3 regions of the Pseudoduganella sp. genome follow, and region 1 is predicted to be linked to each of the others. Evidence: riboswitches for the same ligand, from Rfam matches in the RefSeq annotation. Region 1 holds a riboswitch; each other region holds the start of a gene.
What was found. Region 1 has a riboswitch for cobalamin ahead of ACE3TQ_RS24160 (TonB-dependent receptor domain-containing protein). Riboswitches for the same ligand answer to the same signal wherever they lie in the genome.

Region 2: linked by a shared signal. The riboswitch ahead of ACE3TQ_RS01415 (cobaltochelatase subunit CobN) and the one ahead of ACE3TQ_RS24160 (TonB-dependent receptor domain-containing protein) in region 1 are both predicted to bind cobalamin.
Region 3: linked by a shared signal. The riboswitch ahead of ACE3TQ_RS17890 (TonB-dependent receptor) and the one ahead of ACE3TQ_RS24160 (TonB-dependent receptor domain-containing protein) in region 1 are both predicted to bind cobalamin.

What each region holds. Positions count from the first base shown of each region.
Region 1 is NZ_JAYSCO010000076.1:15,134-22,572, reverse strand. Features, by position in the region: gene ACE3TQ_RS24185 (ATP-binding protein) at 1-330, opposite strand, end outside; gene ACE3TQ_RS24180 (response regulator transcription factor) at 317-1,006, opposite strand; gene cobT (nicotinate-nucleotide--dimethylbenzimidazole phosphoribosyltransferase) at 1,027-2,061, shown strand; gene ACE3TQ_RS24170 (adenosylcobinamide-GDP ribazoletransferase) at 2,068-2,835, shown strand; gene ACE3TQ_RS24165 (histidine phosphatase family protein) at 2,826-3,374, shown strand; cobalamin riboswitch at 3,369-3,590, shown strand; gene ACE3TQ_RS24160 (TonB-dependent receptor domain-containing protein) at 3,659-5,497, shown strand; gene ACE3TQ_RS24155 (FecCD family ABC transporter permease) at 5,517-6,539, shown strand; gene ACE3TQ_RS24150 (ABC transporter ATP-binding protein) at 6,542-7,315, shown strand; gene cobO (cob(I)yrinic acid a,c-diamide adenosyltransferase) at 7,312-7,439, shown strand, end outside.
Region 2 is NZ_JAYSCO010000002.1:89,679-97,117, reverse strand. Features, by position in the region: gene ACE3TQ_RS01445 (undecaprenyl-diphosphate phosphatase) at 1-796, opposite strand, end outside; gene ACE3TQ_RS01440 (MFS transporter) at 920-2,062, opposite strand; gene ACE3TQ_RS01435 (YkgJ family cysteine cluster protein) at 2,115-2,378, opposite strand; gene ACE3TQ_RS01430 (YkgJ family cysteine cluster protein) at 2,401-2,658, opposite strand; gene ACE3TQ_RS01425 (hypothetical protein) at 2,698-3,006, opposite strand; gene ACE3TQ_RS01420 (acyltransferase family protein) at 3,115-5,220, shown strand; cobalamin riboswitch at 5,246-5,464, shown strand; gene ACE3TQ_RS01415 (cobaltochelatase subunit CobN) at 5,502-7,439, shown strand, end outside.
Region 3 is NZ_JAYSCO010000040.1:14,938-22,376, forward strand. Features, by position in the region: gene ACE3TQ_RS17875 (MarR family winged helix-turn-helix transcriptional regulator) at 1-74, shown strand, start outside; gene ACE3TQ_RS17880 (hypothetical protein) at 155-466, opposite strand; gene ACE3TQ_RS17885 (thiol:disulfide interchange protein DsbA/DsbL) at 470-1,129, opposite strand; gene ACE3TQ_RS17890 (TonB-dependent receptor) at 1,255-3,198, opposite strand; cobalamin riboswitch at 3,268-3,467, opposite strand; gene ACE3TQ_RS17895 (M1 family metallopeptidase) at 3,544-5,733, shown strand; gene ACE3TQ_RS17900 (hypothetical protein) at 5,730-6,590, shown strand; gene ACE3TQ_RS17905 (class III extradiol ring-cleavage dioxygenase) at 6,610-7,398, shown strand; gene ylqF (ribosome biogenesis GTPase YlqF) at 7,411-7,439, opposite strand, start outside.

The sequences.
Region 1 (7,439 bases):
ATATTCCCCATGCTCGTCGCGGTCGGACAGGACATGCAGGTCGGTGCCGTCGACCGTGATCTCGCGCACACCATGCGGCAAACCCCGCAAGGAGCGCGGTACATCTTCGCCGTGATGGTAGGTCAGGCCGGCCGGCATCTGCACCGACATGCCGGCGCCATGGCGCGGAACGGCCCAACGCGCCACCTCCATCAGGCGTTCATCGACCAGCTTTTCTTCAATACCCTCCACCGCCAACGCTGCGATCACCGCAAACACGAGCGAAACGAAGAAGGCAAACATCATGTAGGCGGCGACGATGCGCCGGCGCAGGGAGTCAGTTGTCGTCATCCGGGTTTACCAGCTTGTAGCCGATGCCCGGTATGGTGCGCAGCATGGCGAAGGGATATGGTTTGTCGAGCGCCTGGCGCAAGGCGTGGATATGCGTGCGCAGGGCGTCGCTGTCGGGGCGCTCGTCGCCCCATACTTCATGCTCCAGCGTGTCGCGCGCCACCACGCGCGGCGCGTCTTTCATCAGGCATTTGAGGATGGTGTAGCCGGTGCGGGTCAGCGCCAGCAGGCGCCCGGCGCGGCGCACTTCGTAATTGACGGTATCGAAAGTCAGCTCACCGAATTGCAGCACCGGGTTGCCGGCCTGGGCGCCACGCGCGCGCCGCACCAGGGCGCGCAGGCGGATTTCCAGCTCCACCAGGGAGAACGGCTTGACCAGGTAGTCGTCGGCGCCGCTTTCGAAGCCGGCCACCTTGTCTTCCAGCGTGTCGCGCGCGGTCAGCATCAGCACCGGGGTGGCTTTCCCCAGCTCGCCGCGCAGCTTGCGGCAGAATTCCAGGCCGTTCAGGCCGGGCAGCATCACGTCCAGCACCACGGCGTCGTATTCGTGTTCGGCGGCCAGCGCCAGCCCGCCGTAGCCATTGGCTGCGGTATCCAGAACATAGCCCTTCGGCTCGAGGAAGCCGTACAGGTTGGCGACAATATCCTTATTGTCTTCAATGATAAGTATCCGCATCCGGGCATTATAATTCCGCGATGACTATCCCACACATCCCCCCTCTCAAGGACGAATCCCTCGCGGCCCAGCTGGAACGCGCCATCAACAACAAGACCAAGCCGCTGGGCAGCCTGGGCGCGCTGGAAGCGCTGGCGCACAAGGTCGGCATGATCCAGCAGAGCACCCGGCCGGAGCTGCGCGAGCCGGCTATCCTGGTGTTCGCGGGCGACCATGGGGTGGTGGCGGAAGGAGTTTCCGCCTATCCGCAGGACGTCACCTGGCAGATGGTGGAGAACTTCCTGGCCGGCGGCGCGGCGATCAACGTCTTCGCGCGCCAGAACGGCTGCCTGCTGAAAGTGGTCGATGCGGGCGTCAAGCACGATTTCGGCCCGCGCGAGGGCCTGGTCAAACGCAAGATCGCCCACGGCACCGCCAATTTTGCGCAGCAGCCGGCCATGACGGTGCAGCAGTGCATGGAGGCGATCGAGTGCGGCATGGAGCTGGTGGCCGAGCTGCCGGGCAATGTGCTGGGCTTCGGCGAGATGGGCATCGGCAACACCACGGCCGCCGCGGCCCTGATGCACCGCCTGACCGGCATTCCGCTGGCCGACTGCGTGGGCGCCGGCACCGGCCTCACGTCGGAGGGCGTGGCGCACAAGCAGCGCGTGATCGAAGCCGCCATGGCCAAACACGCCGACGCGCAGGGCGGGCTGCAGGCGCTGGCCGCCTTCGGCGGCCTGGAAATCGCCATGATGGTGGGCGCCATGCTGAAAGCGGCCGAGCGCCGCATGGTGCTGCTGGTGGACGGCTTTATCGTCACCAGCGCCCTGCTGGTCGCCGCCCGCGTGCAGCCGGCGGTGCTGGACTACTGCGTGTTCTCGCACTGCTCGGACGAAAGCGGCCACCAGCGCATGCTGGACTTCCTGGGCGCCCGTCCGCTGCTGAACCTGGGCCTGCGCCTGGGCGAAGGCACCGGCGCCGCGCTCGCCGTGCCGCTGCTGCAGGCCGCCGTCAACTTCCTGAACCAGATGGCCACCTTCGAGTCGGCCCAGGTCAGCGAGAAGTCCGAGTAAGCGCCGATGCAGCAGCTGCGCCTCTTTTTCATCGCGCTGCAATTCTTCACGCGCCTGCCGATCCCGCGCTGGGTCGGTTTTGAGCCGGACTGGCTGCACCACGCCTCGCGCTATTTCCCGGCGGTGGGCCTGGTGGTGGCCGCCATCGCCGGCGCCGTGTACGCGGCGGCGGCGATGGTGCTGCCGCTGCCGGTCGCCGTGCTGCTATCCACCGCAGCCGGCATCTATACCACCGGCGCCTTCCACGAGGACGGCTTTGCCGACGCCTGCGACGGCCTGGGCGGCGGCCACACGCGCGAGCGTGTGCTGGAGATCATGAAGGATTCGCGCATCGGCGCCTATGGTGCGATCGGCATCATCCTGATGCTGGCCACCAAGGTGGCGGCGCTGGCCAGCCTGCCCATGCTGGCGGCGCTGGGCGCGCTGCTGGCGGCCCATCCCCTGTCGCGGCTGATGGCCTGCGCCCTGATCTGGCGCATGGAGTACGCGCGCGCCGAAGGCAAAGCCAAGCCGCTGGCGCAGGAAATGCGCCACGGCGAGTTCGCCATTGCCGCGCTGGGCGCCGCGCTGCCGGCCGGCGCCGTGGTGGCGCTGGGCTGGCTGCCGCTGGGGGCGCTGGGTACAGGACTGGCAGGCATGCTGCTGGCGACGCTCTGGTTCGCGCGCAAGTTCCAGCAGCGCCTGGGCGGCTACACCGGCGACTGCCTGGGCGCCGTGCAGCAGCTGGCGGAAGCCGTGTTCTACCTCTGTGTGCTGGCCTGCGTGTGGAACTGATCCTCATCCGCCATCCCCTGCCCGACGTCGCGCCGGGCGTGTGCTACGGCAGCAGCGACATTCCGGCCTCTCCCGCCGCGCTGGCGGAAGGCCATGCCGCGCTGGCGCCGCAACTGGCAGCCGCCCTCGCCGGCGGCGCGCGCCTGTATTCCAGCCCCCTGCGGCGCTGCACCGCACTGGCCACCCTGCTCGGCCAGCCGACGCTGGACGCGCGCCTGGCCGAGATGGATTTCGGCGCCTGGGAGCTGCGGCCGTGGTCGGATATCGCGCGCGCCGAGGTCGAGGCTTGGGCCGCCGACCTGCTCGATTACCGTCCCGGCGGCGGTGAAACGGTGCGCGAAGTGGCGGCGCGCGTGCAGTCCTTCCTCGACGATTTGCGGCACGACGCCGTAATCGTCTGCCATGCCGGCACCATGCGCCTGATGGCCGCCATGGCGGCCGGCGAACCGCTGCTGCACGCGGCGCAGAAGCCGAACCAGGTCAAGTATTGTTCGATCCAGCGCCTGCTCTGGCCCGCGCAGCGCGCCAAGCCCGTATAATGGCGGGGTTTTGGTGCTCGCATTCGAATTCTCGAACGCAGTTAAACGGGAAACACGGCGCTGTCCTTGACAGTTAACGTGTGCTGCCCCCGCAACGGTAAGCAAGTGCCGCCCTGATGGAGCGGCAGCGGTCTCACAGCCACTGTGCGCAAGCATGGGAAGGCCAGTCCGCCATATTTGCCAGCCCGGATACCGGCCAGACCAGGTGGGAATGCGCCTTGCGCCCGTTCCCGTTCTAGCCGGCTTACGGGGACGTGGGCCGGCGGCTCACTGAAGAAATTGACATGACCTCTCCCGCCACCCGGCAAGCGGCCCTCGCGTCGCTGGCACTGGCCGTTGCCGTACCTGCAGCCCAGGCCCAAGTCCAGGCCCCCGTCCTGAATTCCGTTGTTGTTACCGCCACCCGCACGCCGCAGGCAGCGCGCGACGTCGTCAGCGATACGCTCACGATCGACGCCGACGAAATCGCCCGCAGCGGCGCCGGCTCGATCACCGAAGTGCTGCAGCGCCAGCGCGGTATTGAAATCACGCGCAACGGCGGCAGCGCCACCAACTCCAACGTCTACCTGCGCGGCGCCAACAGCAACCAGGTGATCGTGCTGCTGGACGGCGTGCGCATCGCCTCCGCCACCAGCGGCGCCGCCGCATGGAACGCCATTCCGCTGGGCGCGGTGGAGCGCATCGAGGTCGTGTACGGCCCCCTGAGCACTATTTACGGCGCCGACGCCATCGGCGGCGTGATCCAGATCTTCACCAAAAAAGGCCAGGGTCCCCTGGCGCTGGACGCCGCCATCCTGGCCGGCAGCTACGGCACCCGCGCCGCCCGCGCCGGTGTTTCCGGCCAGGCCGGCGCCTTCAGCTACGCCCTGAACGCAGGCAAGGAGCGCGCCGACGGCTTCTCCTCCACCCTGCCGGGCCTGAGCAGCTATAACAAGGATGATGACGGCTACGAGCGCAAACACGCCAACGGCCAGCTGGCCTGGCAGGTGGCGCCAGGCCACGAGCTGACCGCCCTCCTCATGCACATCGACCAGGAGTCGGACTTCGACAGCGGCGCCACCGTGCGCGCCTGGAACACGCAGAAGCTGGACACCGTCGCGCTGTCGTCGCGCAACCGCCTGAGCAGCGCATGGCAGATGACCACCCAGGCATCCCAGGCGCGCGACAAGTCCGGCAGCTTTGCCGCCAGCGCCAGCCAGATCGACACCAAGCAGACCATGTACAGCTGGCAGAACGACATCGCGCTCGGCCCGGACACCCTGCAGCTGCTGGCCGAATACCGCAAGGAGGAAGTGGAGGCGAACACCGCCGCCCTGGAACATGAGCGCAGCACCAAGTCGCTGGGCGCCAGCTACAACATGAAGCGCGGCGACCACCTGCTGGCCGCCGCCGTGCGCAACGACGACAGCTCGCAGTACGGCAGCAAGAACACCGGCTCGCTCGGCTACGGCTACCGCCTCAGCCCTGCCCTGCGCCTGAACGCCAGCTACGGCAGCAGCTTCCGCGCACCGACCTTCAACGAGTTGTACTACCCCGGCTACGGCCTGGAGTCCAACCGTCCGGAACAAGGCCGCAACCGCGAGATCGGCATCCGATTCGAGCAAAACGGCACCATGCTGGGCGCCACCGCCTACCGCAACAAGCTGACCGACCTGCTGCTGAACACCACCCCATGCCCCAAGCCCGGCTTCAAGAACGGCTGCGCCCACAACGTCGCCCACGCCACGCTGGAAGGCATCACCCTGTCGGCACGCCAGCAGCTGGGCAGCGCCTTCACGCTGGAGGCTTCGGCCGACCTGCAGAACCCGCGCGACGACAGCACCGGCAAGCAGCTGCAGCGGCGCGCCAAGCGTCACGGCAACGTCGCGCTGGAATATACTGCCGGCAGCCTGCGCGGCGGCGCCGAATGGCAAGTGTCCGGCTACCGCTTCGACGACGCGGCCAACCGCAACCGCCTGGGCGGCTATGGTTTGCTGAACCTGTACGCGGCCTGGTATTTCGCCCCGTCCTGGTCGGCCACCGTGCGCTGGAACAACGTGGCCGACAAACAGTACGAAGTAGCGCGCCTGTACGGCACCGCTGGCTCCAGCGTGTACGCCGGCCTGCGCTACGGCTATAAATAAATGAGATAAGCTGCCCGCTATGCACCCACTTTCCGCTAAGCTGCGCCTGCGCGCCGTCACTGTCATCATCCTGCTGGTACTGGTTTCTCTGGCCAGCCTGGTGGCGGCCGGCATGATCGGCTCGGTCAGCATTCCGCTGGCCGACATGCCAGGCGCCGTGCGCGAGTGGGCCAGCGGGCAGCCTGCCTCATTGCACGGACATTTGATCGGTCTGCGCGCCGAACGCGCCGCCACCGCCTTCGTCACCGGCGCTTCGCTGTCGCTGGCCGGCGTCATGATGCAGGCCCTGCTGCGCAACCCGCTGGCCGACCCTTACGTGCTGGGCATCTCCTCCGGCGCTTCGGTCGGCGCGCTGGCGGCGCTGCTGTTCATGTGCGCCGCCTGGATGGTCGACCTGGCCTCCTTTGCCGGTGCGGTCGTCGTTTCCATGCTGCTGTATGTGCTGGCCCGGCGCGACCTGCGCGGCGGCACGGCAGCCGAAGGCGGCACCGCCATGCTGCTGCTGACCGGCGTGGTGCTGTCCTCCGGCTGCATCGCCCTGGTCACGCTGATGCTCTCCATCGCGCCGGAAAGCCGCCTGCGCACCATGGTGTTCTGGCTGATCGGCGACCTGTCCGGTTCCCCGATCCGCTGGCTGCCCTGGTTCGTGCTGGCCGGCTGCCTGGCGTTCGCCCTGCGCGCGGCGCGCTCCTTCAACGTGATGGCGCTGCATGCCGAGGCCTCGGCCACGCTGGGCATCCGCGTCGGCGCCCTGCGCAAGGGCCTGTTCTTCTGTTCCGGCCTGCTGACCGCCAGCGCCGTAACCACGGCAGGCAGCATCGGTTTCGTCGGCCTGATCGTGCCGCATGCCTGCCGCTTCGCCTTCGGACCCGACCACCGACTGCTGGTGCCGTGCGCCACCCTGGTGGGCGGCGCCTACCTGGTGCTGGCCGATACGCTGGCGCGCACCATCATCGCGCCGCAGCAGCTGCCGGCGGGCGTGGTGACCGCCCTGGTCGGCACCCCGGTCTTCCTGTACCAACTGCACCGGCTGAGGAAGTAAACATGATCAGTACCCATCAACTGCGCCTGGCCATGGGCAAGCGCACCCTGGTCGAGCAGCTGGACTGGCAAGTCGGCGACGGCGAGTGCTGGAGCGTGATCGGCCGCAATGGCGCCGGCAAGAGCACCTTGCTGCGTACCCTGGCCGGCCTGCGCGATGCGGATGGCGGCCATGTCAGCATCGACGGCCGCGCCCTTGGCGACTGGCCGCTGCAGGAGCTGGCGCGCAAGCGTGCTTTCCTGGCGCAGGCGCGCAGCGACGCCTTCTCTTACTCCGTGATCGAGACCGTGCTCTCGGCGCGCCACCCCTACCACGACAACCGCTACTGGGAAAACAGCGACGACCACCGCGCCGCCATGGCTTCGCTGGCGGCGATGGAAGTCGACCACCTGGCGGCGCGCGACGTGCGCACGCTGTCAGGCGGCGAGCGCCAGCGCGTGGCGATTGCTGCCATGCTGGCGCAGGACACGCCCCTGCTGCTGCTGGACGAACCGGCCAATGCGCTGGACCTGGCGCACCAGGTGAGCGTGATGTCGCTGCTGTCCCGGCTGTGCCGCGAGCAGCGCAAAACCGTGGTGATGGTGGGCCACGACCTGACCCTGGCGCACAGCGTGTCGAGCCACGCCCTGCTGCTGATGGGCGACGGCCGCTGGCTGGCGGGCAGCACGGCCGACGTGATGCAGCCGGCGCTGCTGGGCGAATACCTTGACCACCCTATCGAGATCGTCCGCCACGGCGATCGCACCATTTTCATTCCCGGGAGTCCGCAAGCATGAGCGACATCAACGAACGCCACCGTGACCGCATGGAGCGCAAGAAGGCCATCATCGACGCCAAGATCGCGGCGGCAGACAAGAACATCGGCGTATTGATCGTCAATACCGGCAACGGCAAAGGCAA
Region 2 (7,439 bases), on a different contig from region 1:
GCAGCACCACCAGGCCGAACACGATGCGGTACCAGGCGAAGAAGGTGAAGCCGTGGGTGCTGACGTAGCGCAGCAGCCAGCGCACGCACAGGAAGGCGGAAATGAAGGCCGATACGGTACCGACGGTGAACATCGGCAGGTCGGCGAGCGACAGCAGCGCGCGCTCCTTCCACAGCGAATAGAAGGTGGCCGACAGCAGGGTCGGGATGGCCAGGAAGAAGGAGAACTCGGTGGCCGCCTTGCGCGACAGGCCGGCCAGCAGGCCGCCGATGATGGTGGCGCCGGAGCGGCTGGTGCCGGGGATCAATGCGAAGGCCTGGGCGCAGCCCACTTTCAGCGCGTCGCCGATGCTCATGTCGTCCACCGACTGCACGCGCACGGTGACCGGGTTGATGCGCGCGCGGCGCTCCACCCACAGGATGATGAAGCCGCCGATGATGAAAGCCAGCGCCACCGGCACCGGGTGGAACAGCAGGGCGGTGATGCTCTTGTTGAACAGCAGGGCCAGCACGCCGGCCGGCACGAAGCCGACCAGGATGTTGAGCGCGAAACGCTGCGCCTTGGGGTCATGCGTGATGCCGGCCAGTACCTCGCCGATCTTGCGGCGGTATTCCCAGATCACGGCCAGCATGGCGCCGCCCTGGATCACGATTTCAAACACTTTCACCTTGGCCCCCGTGAAGTCGAGCAGGCTGCCGGCCAGGATCAGGTGGCCGGTGGACGAAATTGGCAGGAATTCGGTAAACCCTTCGACCAGACCCATGATCAGAGCCTTCAGTGCGAGAACGATATCCATTGTGAATTTGTTAAGTGTGTCGGTGGCGGGATACTACGCGGGCACGAAGCTTACCATGAGCGCCGGGGCCGAACGACTTAATCCAAGATTAACGTTGCCGGCCCGGGCGCGATTTGCGCTGGATCAGGAATGCACGCGTACCAGGCGCGCGCTGGCGGCCACCAGCAACAGGGCGCCGCCCAGGGCGGCAAAGGCCAGGGTCAGGCTGGAGAGGTGGGCCACGAAGCCGATCAGGGCCGGTCCGGCCAGGATGCCGGCGTAGCCGATGGTGGTGATGGCGGCAATCGCCAGGCTGGCCGGCATGGCCTTCTGGTTGCCGGCGGCCGTAAACAGGATGGGCACGATATTCGAGGCGCCCAGGCCGACCAGCACAAAGCCCACCAGCGCCAGGGCCGCGCCGGGCGCCGCCACCGCGGTGAAGAAGCCCGCGGCGGCGCATAGGCCGCCCGCCAGCAGCACCGGACGCGCGCCAAAGCGGCCCACCACGCGGTCGCCGGTCAGGCGGCCGACGGTCATGGCCACGGCAAAGGCGGCGTAACCGAGGCCCGCACGGCCTTCCTCCAGGCCGCGTTCGGCGGTCAGGAAGACGGCGCTCCAGTCCAGCATGGCGCCTTCGGCCAGGAAGACGATGAAGCACAGGGCGCCGATAAAGATCACCGCGCCGTGCGGCATGACGAAGGCCGGGGTTCCGCCTTCGCGCGCCTCCGGCTCGTGCAGCAGGTCGGGGCTGGCGCGCCACAGCAGCAGTGCCACCAGGGCGACGATGGCCAGGCAGGCGCCGAGCGGACCGCTGCCCAGCCACAGCAGCAGGGCCATGCTGCCGGCGCCGGCAAAGCCGCCCAGGCTGAACATGCCGTGGAAGCCGGACATCAGGGCGCCGCCGCTGGCCTTTTCCACCATCACCGCCTGTACGTTCATGGCCACGTCCATGGTGCCGAGCGCGGCGCCGAAGACGAACAGCACCAGGCCCAGCAGCAAAGGCGTCGGCGCCAGCGCCAGGCCGGGCAGGGCCAGGCACACCAGCAGCGACGACCACAGCACCACCGCGCGGCAGCCAAAGCGCGCCGCCAGCGCGCCGGTCAGCGGCATGGCCAGCAGCGAACCGGCGCCCAGGCACAGCAGGAGCAGGCCGAGCGGCCCCTCGGCCAGGCCCAGGCGCTCCTTGGCATACGGCACCAGCGGCGCCCAGGCCGACATGGCCAGGCCGGCGGTCAGGAAGGCAAGGCGGGTGGAGAGGCGGTGGCGGTGGTCGATAACTTGGTTCATAGCTGAACATTTTAGCCTGAACCGCGCGCCCGGTGCGGCACGCCTGCCGGCGTCAGGCCGGCGCCGTCGCGCGTTCCAGCGCGGTCAGCCAGTGCATGGCCTGCTCGCGCGTCGCGCCGCACATCTCCGCCGAGGGCTGCAGGCCGGCGCAGAAGGCGGGCCGCTCGGGGCGGCCAAAGATCAGGCAGCGGTTATCCTCGCCCAGCTGCACGCAGCGCACACCGGCCGGCTTGCCGTTCGGCATACCGGGAATCGGGGACGTGATGGAGGGCGCCGTGCAGCAGGCGCCGCAGGCGGGGCGGCATTGGAAACTCATGATGGGGCGATATTCTACCTGTTCACGCCTCGGCCCAGCCCAGCCAGCGCATGGCCTGCTCGCGCGTTTCGCCGCAGATCATTTCATCGGCAATGAAGTCGAGGCAGACCTGGGGCCGTTCGGGCAAGCCGTACAGCTTGCAGCGCCGCTGCGCGTCCAGGTGGAGGCAAGGCACACCCGCCGGTTTCCCTTGCGGCATGCCGGGGATGGGGCTGTCGATGGCGGGCGCTGTGCAGCAGGCGCCGCACTGCGGGCGGCACGGGATCGGGTTGCGGTTCATGGCGCACCCACTCCTGCGCGTTGCGCAGTACTGCCTGCGTCAATGCATGACGTGTTGCGCGCGACTGCCAAAGGCTTTCAGTGCATCGGACAGGGAGACTTCGATCTGGCCGAGGTGGGCGTCGGCCATGACCCAGGGCGCCTGTTCGCGCGCGGGCTGGCGCTTGGCCACCTCGCGTTCGACCATGGCTGCCATGCGTTCATGCAGCACTTGCTGGTAGCGGGGCGAATCGGGGTTGCCGGCCTGCGCACGGGCATACATGTCTGCGCCTTCCCACAGTTCCTGTATGCGCTCGTCCCCAAGTCCCGAGGCGGCGGCCAGGACTTGCAAAGTTGTCTTGTTATGCATTTTTCTCTCCCAGACGCGTTCGTAGACGCGCATTTACCAGTAAATACCTTTTCTCTTTGATTTACCAATAATTCTGTAGAATTACATCCTTATAACAACAGTTGTTGTATGCCTAGCTATATTTCAGCGCCACCGGCAGCCCCTGCCTATTACCCCCATATCGATGGATTGCGCGCCCTGGCGGTAGTGGCCGTGGTAGTGTTCCACACCTTTCCGCAGGCACTCCCCGGCGGCTTTGCCGGCGTCGACATCTTCTTCGTCATTTCCGGTTACCTGATCACGGGCATTTTGTTGCGGGCGCTCGATGCCGGTAGCTTTAGTCTTGCCAGCTTCTATGCGCGCCGCGTGCGCCGTATCTTCCCCGCCCTGCTGGTGGTAATGGCCGCCACGCTGGTGCTGGGCTGGCTGCTCATGTTGCCGGAAGAGCTGTCCCAGCTTGGCCGCCACGCGGCGGGGGGCGCCGGCTTCGTGGCCAATTTTCTGTTTTGGCATGAATCCGGCTATTTCGACAATAGTGCGGAAACCAAGCCTTTCCTGCACTTGTGGTCGCTTGGCGTGGAGGAGCAGTTCTATATCGCCTGGCCCTTGCTGCTGTGCTTGCTCTCTCGCTGGCGCCGCGCTTTTGTCCCGGTCACACTGCTCCTGGCACTGGCGTCCTTCGGCTACAGCGTGTACGCGGCGCTCCATGCGCCGGATGCCGCGTTCTACTCGCCAGCGTCACGTTTCTGGGAACTGGCCGTGGGTGGCCTGCTCGCCTGGTGGCATACCTACCACCCGCCGCGTACCACGCCGGCCCCGGTGTGGACACTGGCTGCTGCCATTGCGATTGCGTCGGCTTTCCGGCTAATCGATAAGACCAGTTTATTCCCCGGCTACTGGGCCTTGTTGCCGGTGGCGGGTACCACTGTCCTGCTGGCGGCCGGTCCGGCGGCGACCTTGAATGCATCCCTGTTCCGCCTGGCGCCGGTCACCTGGCTGGGACGTATCAGTTATCCCCTGTATCTATGGCATTGGCCGCTGCTGTCCTTTGCCCATATCCTGCAAGGGGGAAATGTGGCCGAAGCGGTACTGTGGTCGGCATTGGCGCTCAGCGTGCTGTTGGCATGGCTGACCTGCGTTGTCGTGGAAGGACGGCTGCGTTTTGCGATGCAGGGCAAACCGGCGTTGCCGGTGGCGTTGGCGGCGCTGCTGTGCGCACTCGGCGGCTTCGGCTTCCAGCTGTACCGCATGGACGGCGTGCCGCAGCGTGAGTTGCTTAGCCTGAGCCGGTACTTGCCCATGGCCGCCACAGCACCCAGCGTAGCCGCAACGGCGCCGGCCCCGGTCGCCGCCGTGTTGCCGGCCGCCGTGCCGGTGGCGCTCACCCAGGCCGCTATCTTGCCCGACACGCCGGCCACCGCACTGGCCTTGCAGCGCCTGCGCGCCATGCGCGCGGCTGACTACCACTATGTGGGCCGCCTGCAACTGGAGCGCAACCGCATTGAGCGCTACCACAGCTGCCATTTGATGGATATCGAAAGCGCGCCATCCTCCTTCGCAGACTATTACGCGGGGCATGCCGATTGCATCACGCTGGCGCCGCAGCGCCGCAATGTGCTGGTGTATGGCGACAGTGCTGCCGCGGAACTGCACGCGGCGCTGGTGCGCGCCTATCCCGATGTGAACTTCCTGCAGATTACGGGGTCGGCCTGCAAGCCTTTCCAGGCCGCGTACCGCAACAAGGAGCACTATTGCGTGCGTCAGTTGGCGTATGCGCAGCAGTTCGCCGCCAGCCATAAGCTCGATGGTGTGGTGGTGGCATCGGCCTGGCAGGATGATTTCCGCGTTGCGCGCGAGGACCTGCAGCGTTTTCGCGCGGCAGGTCATCCCGTGCTGTTGGCGGGGCCGCCATTGACCTTCAGCGACAACCTGGCCATGGCCATGCTGCGCCTGGACCGCAAACAATCGCTGGCGGCCATTGCCCAAAATATGCTGGAACCGTCGGCGCTGAAGCATGCAGACGCGATGCATGCCTTTGCGCTGGAAAACCGCTTTGGTTACCTGAACCGCCTGCAGTTGTATTGCGAGGGCGGTTGCCCGCTGATATCGCCCAAAGGGGTACCGCTGATCCTCGATCACTTCCACCTGAGTCCACAAGGCGTCGAGTTGCTGGCTGACCGGATCCGCAGCAGCCAGGTGCTCGAACACCAGCTTTGGCTTGGCCAGGGTGGATAGAACGCTGCGCATTCTCTGCTAGAATGGCGCCCGTTACTTGATTGGTTCCGCCTTGCAAGCCTGTAAGGTGGTGAAACGGGAAGCCGGTGACGCGCGGGATAACCATCCCCCGCCAGTCCGGCGCAGCCCCCGCTGCTGTAAGCCAGACGAAGCTGACCAACGCCACTGTGCACATGCACGGGAAGGCCGGGCCAGGGGAGGATGAAGGCAAGCCAGAAGACCGGCCAGTCTTGTTTGATTGTGCAAAACCCGGGGTGTGGTTTTGCGTGCTCGGATTTCCTGTGCCTACCTCTACCTTTGCCCGGATCATTGTGGTCCTGCTATGTGCGTTCGCCTGTGCGCGTCTTAACGCTGCCACGCTGTTCGCCATCGTGACCGAACGTGCCGCACCGGCGGCCATCGAAGCGGCCCACCGCCACCTGGCCGCCTATCCCAGGGACCGCATCATCCTGCGCACGCCGGCGCAGTGGATGGCGGCCGACGACAGGCAGGCCGCGCAATGGCTGGCGCAGGCCGACAGCATCCTTGCGGTTTCGCTGTTCGGCGATCCGGCGCGGCGCCTGAAGGATGCCTTGCCGCGCCACGCGCGCGCCTCGGCAACGGTGCTGGCTTTTAACGGCGAAGCGTCATTGAGCCTGCTCTCGCGCGGGCGCCAGGGCAGCCTGCAGGGCTTTTCACCGGAGACCTTGCGCCAGCTGTCGAGCGAACAGCCGCCGGCGGCGGCCTTGCAGGCGGCGCGCGCGTTGCCGGCGGCCGCCCAGTGGCTGGCGGCACGCCAGGTGTGGCAGGCCGGTGGCCGCGACAACACGGCGGCGCTGTTCGCCCACCTGCTTGACCCGGCGCGCGCGCTGGCCGCGCCGCAGCCGGAACCGACGCTGCGCCTGCGTATGGGCGAGCGCGAGCTGCATGATGCGTCGGCCTGGGGCCGCGCGGCGCAGCTGGGCGTGCAGGCGCGTCCGACGGTGGTGGTGCTGGACCTGTCGAATATGGACGGCATGGTGCCGGCCGCCCTGTGCCGCCAGGTGGAGCGCACCGGCCAGCAATGCGTGCAGGTGCTGCCGCGCTGGGGCGGCGCTTCGCGCGAGGCGCTGGAGCGCTTGCCGGAGCTGATTGCGCCGGCCGTGCCGGCGGCGCTGGTGGTGCTGCAGGACTTCGTGGTGGGTGCGGCCGAAAACCGCGAGGCCGTTAGCGAGGCGTTCAAGCGCCTCGATATCCCCCTGTTCAAGGCGATCCGCCTGTCCGACCGCACCGCCATGCAGTGGCGCCTGTCGCCGGACGGCCTGCCGCCCGATTCGGTGCAGTACCGCGTGGCGCTGCCGGAACTTCAGGGCATCGGCCAGCCGATCGTGGTGGCGGCCCTTGGCGAGGCCCAGCGCGACAAGCTGACCGGCATCGAGAACCGTCCGCCGGTGGTGCTGGGGGCGGAGGCGGAGCGCCTGGCGCTGCGCGTGGAGCGCTGGCTGGCGCTGCGCGCCAAGTCCAACAAGAACAAGCGCGTGGCGCTGGTCTACTACAACCACCCGCCGGGCCGCCAGAACATCGGCGCCGACAACCTGGACGTGCCGGCTTCGCTGTTCGACATGCTGCATGCGCTGAAGGGCGCCGGCTATACGGTGGGCGAACTGCCGGCCACGCCGGAGGCGCTGCTGGACCGCATCATGGCGCACGGCGTCAACCTGCCGGAAGACCGCGCCGGATTGCGCGAGCTGGCGGCGTCTGTGAACAGCGTCAGCGCTGCCGATTACGCGCAGTGGTTCGGCACGTTGTCGCCGCGCGTGCAGGGCGAGATGACCAGCGGTCTGCTGGGCCGCCTGCACGCCGACGTGCTGCAGGCGGAAGCCGCGCGCGAGTGGGCACTGGGCCGCAAGCAGGCGGAAGTCGTGATCAAGGAACTGCAGCACCTGGTGGAGGGCGCCGACCATCCGCAGCGCGAGGCCGCCATGCGCGACCTGCAGGCGCTGGCCGACGGCTACGCCAAATGCCTGCAGGAGCGGGCGCCGCGCCGCTGTGCCGCGCTGGCGCCGCTGCAGCGCCGCCTGGCCACTTACCGCATCGAGGGCATGAAAGGCTGGGGCCCGGCGCCGGGAAAGATCATGGTGGACAGCGGCAAGCTGCTGGTGCCTGGCATCGTGTTCGGCAATGTGTTCATCGGCCCGCAGCCGCCGCGCGGCTGGGAGGTGGACGAGGAGCTGCTGCACGCCAATACCAGCGTGCCGCCG
Region 3 (7,439 bases), on a different contig from region 1:
ACAACGGCGACGACATCCGCGTGCAGGAACAGCTGTTCAAGCGCCAGCTCGCCAACCTCGACGTCGCAGCCTGACTTGGCGAAAAAAAATGGGGACGTACCCCATTTTTTCGCTGCGCGAAAAAAAATGGGGTACGTCCCCATTTTTTTTCGGCTTACTTCTGCGGCGTGGTGTGCTTCATGGCATACCAGAGGTGCTGCCACCAGTGCTCGCGCGAGTGCACGGTCAGCAGGCAGGTGCGGTCGATCTCTTCCTTGAAGACCTGGTCGCGGCATTGCTTGTTGGCCAGGGCATTGCGCTGGTTCTCAGCATTGACCACGGCCAGCACCAGCCAGAACACCAGGCCGGCCAGCAGCACGACCAGGGTCCAGGCCAGGTGGTTGACCCAGGTGCGCCCGACCAGGCCGGCCTCGTCTGGGGCCGATTCCCGGTACGCGCGCATCACGCCTTCTTCACGTTGATCCATGGTTTACTTTTTCGTGGCGGCAGCCTTGGCAACCAGGTAATCCACCACCGCCAGCGCGGCGGCGTGGTGCTGGCTTTCCGGCAGGCCCGGACGGCCGGCCATCGACGGCGAGGTGACGTAGCGGCCGTCAACCACCAGGGTCGGGGCGGAGTCCACGCCTTTGTACTGGCCGATGGTGGCTGCCATACGCTTCATTTTAGACTCGACGCCGAAGGATTTGTAGGCCGCTTCAAACTTGGCCTTGTCGACACCGGCGCTGGCCAGGAAGGCAAACATCTCGTCTTCGCGCATCAGGCGCTTGTGGTCGACGTGCATGGCGTTGAAGATCTTCTGGCTGACCGTTTCGGCCAGGCCCATCGATTCCAGCGTGACGTAGGTGCGCGCCAGCACATCTTTTTCGCTGCGCGCGAAGTGCAGGCGGCGGAAGTGCACCTTGTCGGCATTCTGCTTGACCCAGGCCGACATTTTCGGCTCGAGCGCGAAGCAGTGCGGGCAGGAATACATGAAGAACTCGACCACTTCGACTTTCTTGCCCTGCGCTTCGCTGCGCACAGGGGTGTCGAGGGTGCGCCAGTCCACGCCCTCTTTCGGGTCGGCGGCGGAGGCGCCGGCGGCGGTGAACATCAGGACGGCGGAGGCAAGCAGGAGGCGCAGCAGACGCATGGTGATCCTTACAGGGAAATAGTAAACGCAGCGAGATTACCATTTTTTGCGCCCTGTGATCAGCCCCGCGGCCCAAATTGGCGCCAACGGGGCTGCTTTAAGCCGGCTTTAAGCGCCGGCAGCGCTTAGAAGTCGTAGCGCGCGGAGACTTTCACCTGGCGCCCGTTGTCCGGGTAGATGCCGCTGCGGCAGCCGAAGGCCTGGTTGTAGTAGTCCTTGTCGAGCAGGTTCAGTGCGCTCAGCGCCAGCTCCCACTGGCCGAATTTGCGCGCGTAGCGGCCATCGACCGTGGTGTAGGCCGGGATGCGCGCGCTGCAGCTGTTGCTGAAGTCGCTGCCGACGCGCTGCTGGGCCACGCGCTGCACGCCGAGGTCGGCGCTCTGGCCGTCGCCCGGCAGCCAGGCCAGGCGCACGGTGGTGATGTGCTTCGGCACCAGCGGCACTTCGCGGCCGGCATTGCCGCCGGCGCGGAACTTGGCGTCCACCTGCTGGTAGTGGCCCTGCACTTCCCACATGCCGCCGAAGCGGTAGCTGCCGTCCAGCTCAAAACCTTTGCGCTCGGTCGGGGCCAGGTTGGTGTTGGCGCCAAACAGGCCGGCGGTCGGGTCGTAATAGATCTCGTTGTCCAGCTTGTGGCGGAACAGGCGCGCATCGACCTTGGCCGCGCCCAGCACGTAACCGAGGCCGATCTCGCTGTCGTGCGAGGTCTGGGTTTCCAGCGGCTTGTTGGCTTGCGGGGTGTAGGCGTTTTCGTCGGAGGTGGCGACGCGGTAGCTCTGGCCGGCCTTGGCCCAGGCGGTCAGGCCCGGCGCGGCCAGCATGCTGCCCTGCAGCTCCCAGGCGTTGTGCGCCTGCTTGATGCTGTAGGTGGCGCTGGTGAACGGCGCCGGGTCGACCGAGTCCTTGTCGAACAGCTCGCGGCGCACGCCGGCGGCCAGGCGCACCTGCTGCGCGCCGGCGAACTTCACTTCATCGCGCAGGTAGAAGGCCTTGCTGCGCTGGGTGGCGTCGGCGGCCGAATAGTCGGAATGGGTGACGCGGTTCCAGCGGCCGAAGTCGAAGCCGGCCACCAGCTCGTTCAGCAGGCCGTCGAACTGCGCCAGGTGGCGCACGCGCGGCGAGAACTGGGTCTGCTTGCTGTCGTACACCGACTTGGAGCCGAAGTAGGTCGCTTCCACATCCTTGGTGCGGTGCGCCAGTTCGGCCGCCAGGTCGAAGGCGCCGACCTTGCGTTCCCAGGCGGCGGTGTAGCGGTCGCTGTCCATCTTGCCGAAATCGTCCGGGGTCTTGGTCTGGCGCGGGTTGGCCAGGAACTCGGCTTCGTTCAGGCTGCCGGCGAAGCGCTGGTCCTGGCGCGCGATGTCGGCACGCAGCGACAGGCGGCCGAAGTCGCCGTTGAACTGCACGCCGCCGTTGAAGCGCGACTGCTTGAATGCATTGTTCTTGCGGTAGTTGTCGGTGCGCTGGTGGGCGGCCGAGGCGTCGATCGCCACGCCGTCGAAGCCCTGCACCGCGCCCAGGCGCACGTCGGCGCTGTCGAACCGGCCCAGTTCGGCGAACATGCTGCCGCCGCGCGCGCCCGCTTTCGGGCGCTTGGTGACGATGCTGATCACGCCGCCGGTGGCGCCTTCGCCATACAGCACGCTGGCGCCGCCGCGCATGATGTCGATGCGCTCCACCAGGTCGATCGGGATGGTGGACAGGGTGGCCGGGGTCAGCTCGTTCTCGTTCATGCGCACGCCGTCCAGCACCACCACCACGTTCTGGTCGCTGGTGGCGCCGAAGCCGCGCAGGTCGAGGCTGAAATCGGGGCTGCCGGTCAGGCTCTGGCGGCCGTACACGCCGCCGATCTTGCGCAGCGCCTGGTTCACGTCGGTCACGCCGGCACGGCGGATCTCAGCGGCGGTAATGGTGCTGGCGCCGATCGGCAGCAGCGACGGGTCGCTGGCGAAGCGCGCGCCGCTGATCACGATGGTCTGGGAATCCTGGGTGTTCTGGGCCGCGGCAGGCGCGGCGAAGCACAGGGCAAGGGCTGCAGCCAGTGCGCAGCGTGGGGAGAAAATGGTCATGACATGCGAATCGAAAAAGTATCCGCCTGCGTCCCCGCAGCCGGAATCCACAGAAGTCGCGCCGCGCGGGCGCGCTTCCACCTCCCTGGCCGGTATCCGGGCTGGCAAGACTGACCGGGCCACCTTCCTATGCGGCTGCATAGTGGTCATTGGCGCGGCCTGCCGTCGGGACGACGGCGCTTGCGTACCGTTGCGGGGGCAGCACATTGCGTTTCCCGTTTAACTGCTCCCATGAACAGGGAGCGGGCACCAGGGCGCGCACATTATACGCTGCTTAAAAATCGCATGAAAGTTTGGTAATTAGTTTGGTATATTTTCGCGTTGCCAATTACTTAACGGGGATTTATGCGCATCGCACATTTACTGGCCGCGGCCGCCCTGCTGGGCGGCGCAGCGCTGTCGGCCAGCCTGCTGGCGCAAGGCGCCGGCGCCGGCACGCTGCCCGCCAGCGGCACCGATATCCCGCTGGCGCCGCCGCGCGCGGCGGCCGTCACGCAACCGAGTGCGCCCGGCGCCTGGGGCGGCATGCGCAGCGGGCAGGAAGCCACCCTGTCCGACCGCGTGGTGGACTACCGCATCGAAGCCACGCTGGACCCGGTCAAGCACACCATCGACGGCAAGCAGCGCCTGACCTGGCGCAACCGCAGCGCGCAACCGGTGCGCAGCGTCTACCTGCACCTGTACCTGAACGCCTTCCAGAACGCGGACAGCACCTTCCACACCGAGCAGCGCAAGTCGGGCCAGGGCATCCGCAACAGTAGCCTGAGCCAGGACGGCGAATGGGGCTATATGGACCTGCGCAGCGTGCGCCAGGCCGGCGCCGACGTGCCGTGGACCTTCGTGCAGCCGGACGGCGGCCCGGCCACCGACCAGACCGTGGTGCGCCTGGACTTGCCGCAGGCGGTCGCGCCGGGCGGCAGCACCACGCTCGATATCGCCTTCTTCGACCAGCTGCCGCGCGTGCTGGCGCGCAGCGGCTACTTCGACAGCTTCCACCTGGTGGCGCAGTGGTTCCCCAAGATCGCCGTGCTGGAGCTGCCGGGCGAGCGCGGCGCCACCACCGTGCGCTGGAATGCGCATGAGTACCACGCCGAGTCCGAGTATTACGCCGACTTTGGCAGCTTCGACGTCAAACTGACCGTGCCCAAGGAATACATCGTGGGCGCCACCGGCGAGCTGCAGGGTGCGCCGCTGGAGAAGGACGGCTGGCTGACCCACCACTACGTACAGGGCGACGTGCACGATTTCGCCTGGACTGCCGACAAGCGCAGCGCCAAGCCGCTGGTCGATACCTGGAGCGGCCATGGCAGCGGGCCGGTAAAGATCACCGTGCTGTACCCGCCGGAGTTCGCATCGAATGCGGCGCCGGTCATGCAGTCGACCAAGGACGCGCTGGACTACTTCTCGCGCACGCTGGGCCCCTACCCTTACAAGACCGTGACCGTGGTGGTGCCGCCGCATAACGCCAGCGAGGCGGAGGGCATGGAGTACCCGACCTTCTTCACCACCACCAGCGTGCCCGGCTACCGGGCCGGCACCACGCCGGCCGCACTGCAGGACTTCGTCACCATCCACGAATTCGGCCATGGCTACTTCTACGGCATCCTGGCCAGCAACGAGTTCGAAGAGCCCTTGCTGGACGAGGGCCTGAACGAATACTGGAACCACCGCATGCTGCGCGACACAGGACGCAAGGTGCCGCTCACCACGCCGTTCCTGCGCGCCATCGGTTTCGCGCCGCAAGTCGACAATTTCGCCTTCGAGCGCCAGGGCACCCCGCGCGACGAACCGGCCGACCCGCTGGGCCAGAACGCCTACAGCCGCCTGCAGGGCATCGGCCCGGTCTACTCGCGCGGCGCCATCACCATGCGCGACCTGGAGGCCCAGCTGGGCAAGGAAACCATGGAACGCGCCTTCAGGGAGTACTACCGGCGCTGGAAATTCCGCCACCCGAGCATCGCCGACCTGCGCGAAGTGCTGGCGGAGGTGAGTGGCCAGCGCCAGCTGGTGGAAACCGTCTTCGCGCAGCAGGTGTATGCCGCCACGCGCGTGGACGACCGCATTGCGTCCTTCACCAGCGAAGAGCAGGAGCCGCTGCCCGGCATGCGGCTGGAAAACGGCAAGCGCGTCAGCGTCAGCGAAGAACAGGCCGCCCGGCAGGCCGACAAGCTGCGCGAAGCATGGGAGAAGGCCCATCCGGACGCCAGGCCGGGCACCGGCCCCTTCCCCTACCTGACCCGCGTCACGGTGCGCCGCCGCGGCGCCGACGTGCCGCAAACCCTGGTGGTGGCGTTTGCCGACGGCAGCACGGAGACCGTGCAATGGCGCGGCGAACAGCGCTGGCACACCTTCGAATGGCGCAAGCCGGCCAAGGCGGTATCGGCGCGCATCGATCCGGACGGCAAGCACTTCCTCGACGTGAACAAACTCGATGACAGCCGCACCCTGAAAAAGGACGGCAGCGCGTCGCGCCGCTGGACCCTGGACCTGGCCGCCATCTTTCAATCCCTCTTCGCCCTGATTGCCACCGTATGAAGCTGAGCACCAATCTCAAACACGCCAGCCGCGCCGCCCTGCAGTGGCGCCTGCTGCTGCTCTGGCTGGCCGCCGTGCTGCTGCCGACCGCCGTGCTGGCCCTGCCCTTCTGGAGCGCGCTGGCGCCGGCGCTGGACTATTCCGTGCGCGCGCCGGAGCTGGCGCGGGCGCTGGACATGCTGGCGTTGACCGACCTGTTCAGCGAAGTGCGGCGCAACGCGGTGGCCTTGCAGGCGGGCGCCCTGGTGGCGCTGGCCATGGCCCTGCTGCTGTCGCCTTTCCTGACCGGCGCCATCGTCACCGCCGGCCGCGCGCCGCAGCCCGCCACCCTGCGCGAGCTGGTGGCCGGCGGCGTGGCCGAATACCCGCGCATGCTGCGCATGCTGCTGTGGGCGGCGGTGCCGCTGGGCGCGGCGCTGGCCCTGGGCCTCAGCCTGGCGGATGCAGCCGACGACTATGCCGCCAGGGCCGTGCAGGAGTCGGATGCGGCGCTGTGGCAGGACGCCGCCACGCTCGGCACCGTGCTGCTGCTGGCACTGGCCAACCTGACGCTGGACGCGGGCCGCGCCCAGCTGGCGATCGACCGCCGCCGCACATCGGCCGTCAAGGCTTGGTGGTGGGGCGTGCAGCTGCTGCTGCGCCGGCCGGGCGCCATGCTGGGCAGCTATGCGCTGCTGACCGTGGCCGGCCTGCTGCTGGCCGGCCTGCTGGCGGTGGCGCGGCTGCAGGTCCAGGCCAGCAATGGCTGGCTGCTGCTGGCGGCCTTCGTGCTGGCGCAGCTGGTCGCGCTGGCCGTGGCCTGGATGCGGGCGGCGCGCCTGTTTGCCCTGATGTCGCTGTCTGCAACGAATCGCTGAGCGGCGTATAGTGGTGGGCATGACGACTTTGCCCACCTTCTTCCTGTCGCACGGCGGCGGACCCTGGCCCTGGATGCGCGAGCAATTCGGCAGCGCGTACGACCAGCTGGACGCTTCCCTGCGCGACCTGCCGCGCCAGGCCGGCGGCAAGCCCAGCGCCATCCTGGTGGTCACCGCCCATTGGGAGGGGGGCGAATTCCTGGTCTCGGCGGCGGCCCGGCCGCCCATGATCTACGACTACGGCGGCTTCCCGCCGCATACCTACCAGATCCAGTACCCCGCCCCCGGTTCGCCGGAGCTGGCGGCGCGCGTGGCGCAGCTGCTGGGCACGCGCGCGCGGCTGGACCATGAGCGCGGCTTCGACCACGGCACCTTCAGCGCCATGTATCCCGCGTTCCCGCAGGCTGACGTGCCGATCGTGCAGCTGTCGCTGCGCCAAGGGCTCGACCCGGCCGAACACCTGGCGGCGGGACGCCTGCTGCGGCCCCTGCGCGACGAGGGCGTGCTGATTGTCGGCAGCGGGCTGAGTTTCCATAACCTGCGGGCCTTCAATGCCTCGGGCGCGGAGGCGGCGCGCGTGTTCGATGCCTGGCTGCGCGAGACCATGGCGGCGGCGCCGGCCGAGCGCACGGCGCGCCTGCTGGCATGGGAGCGTGCGCCGGCGGCGCGCCTGGCGCATCCGCGCGAGGAGCATCTGCTGCCCTTGATGGTGGTGGTGGGCGCGGCCGAGGACTCAGCCGCGCAGGTGGTGTATCACGAGGACCGCTTCATGGGGGCGCTGGCGGTCAGCAGCTTCCGGCTGGCCTGAGGCCGCGCGGCCTCAGGTGCCGCGCTTGCCCTTCATGCGCT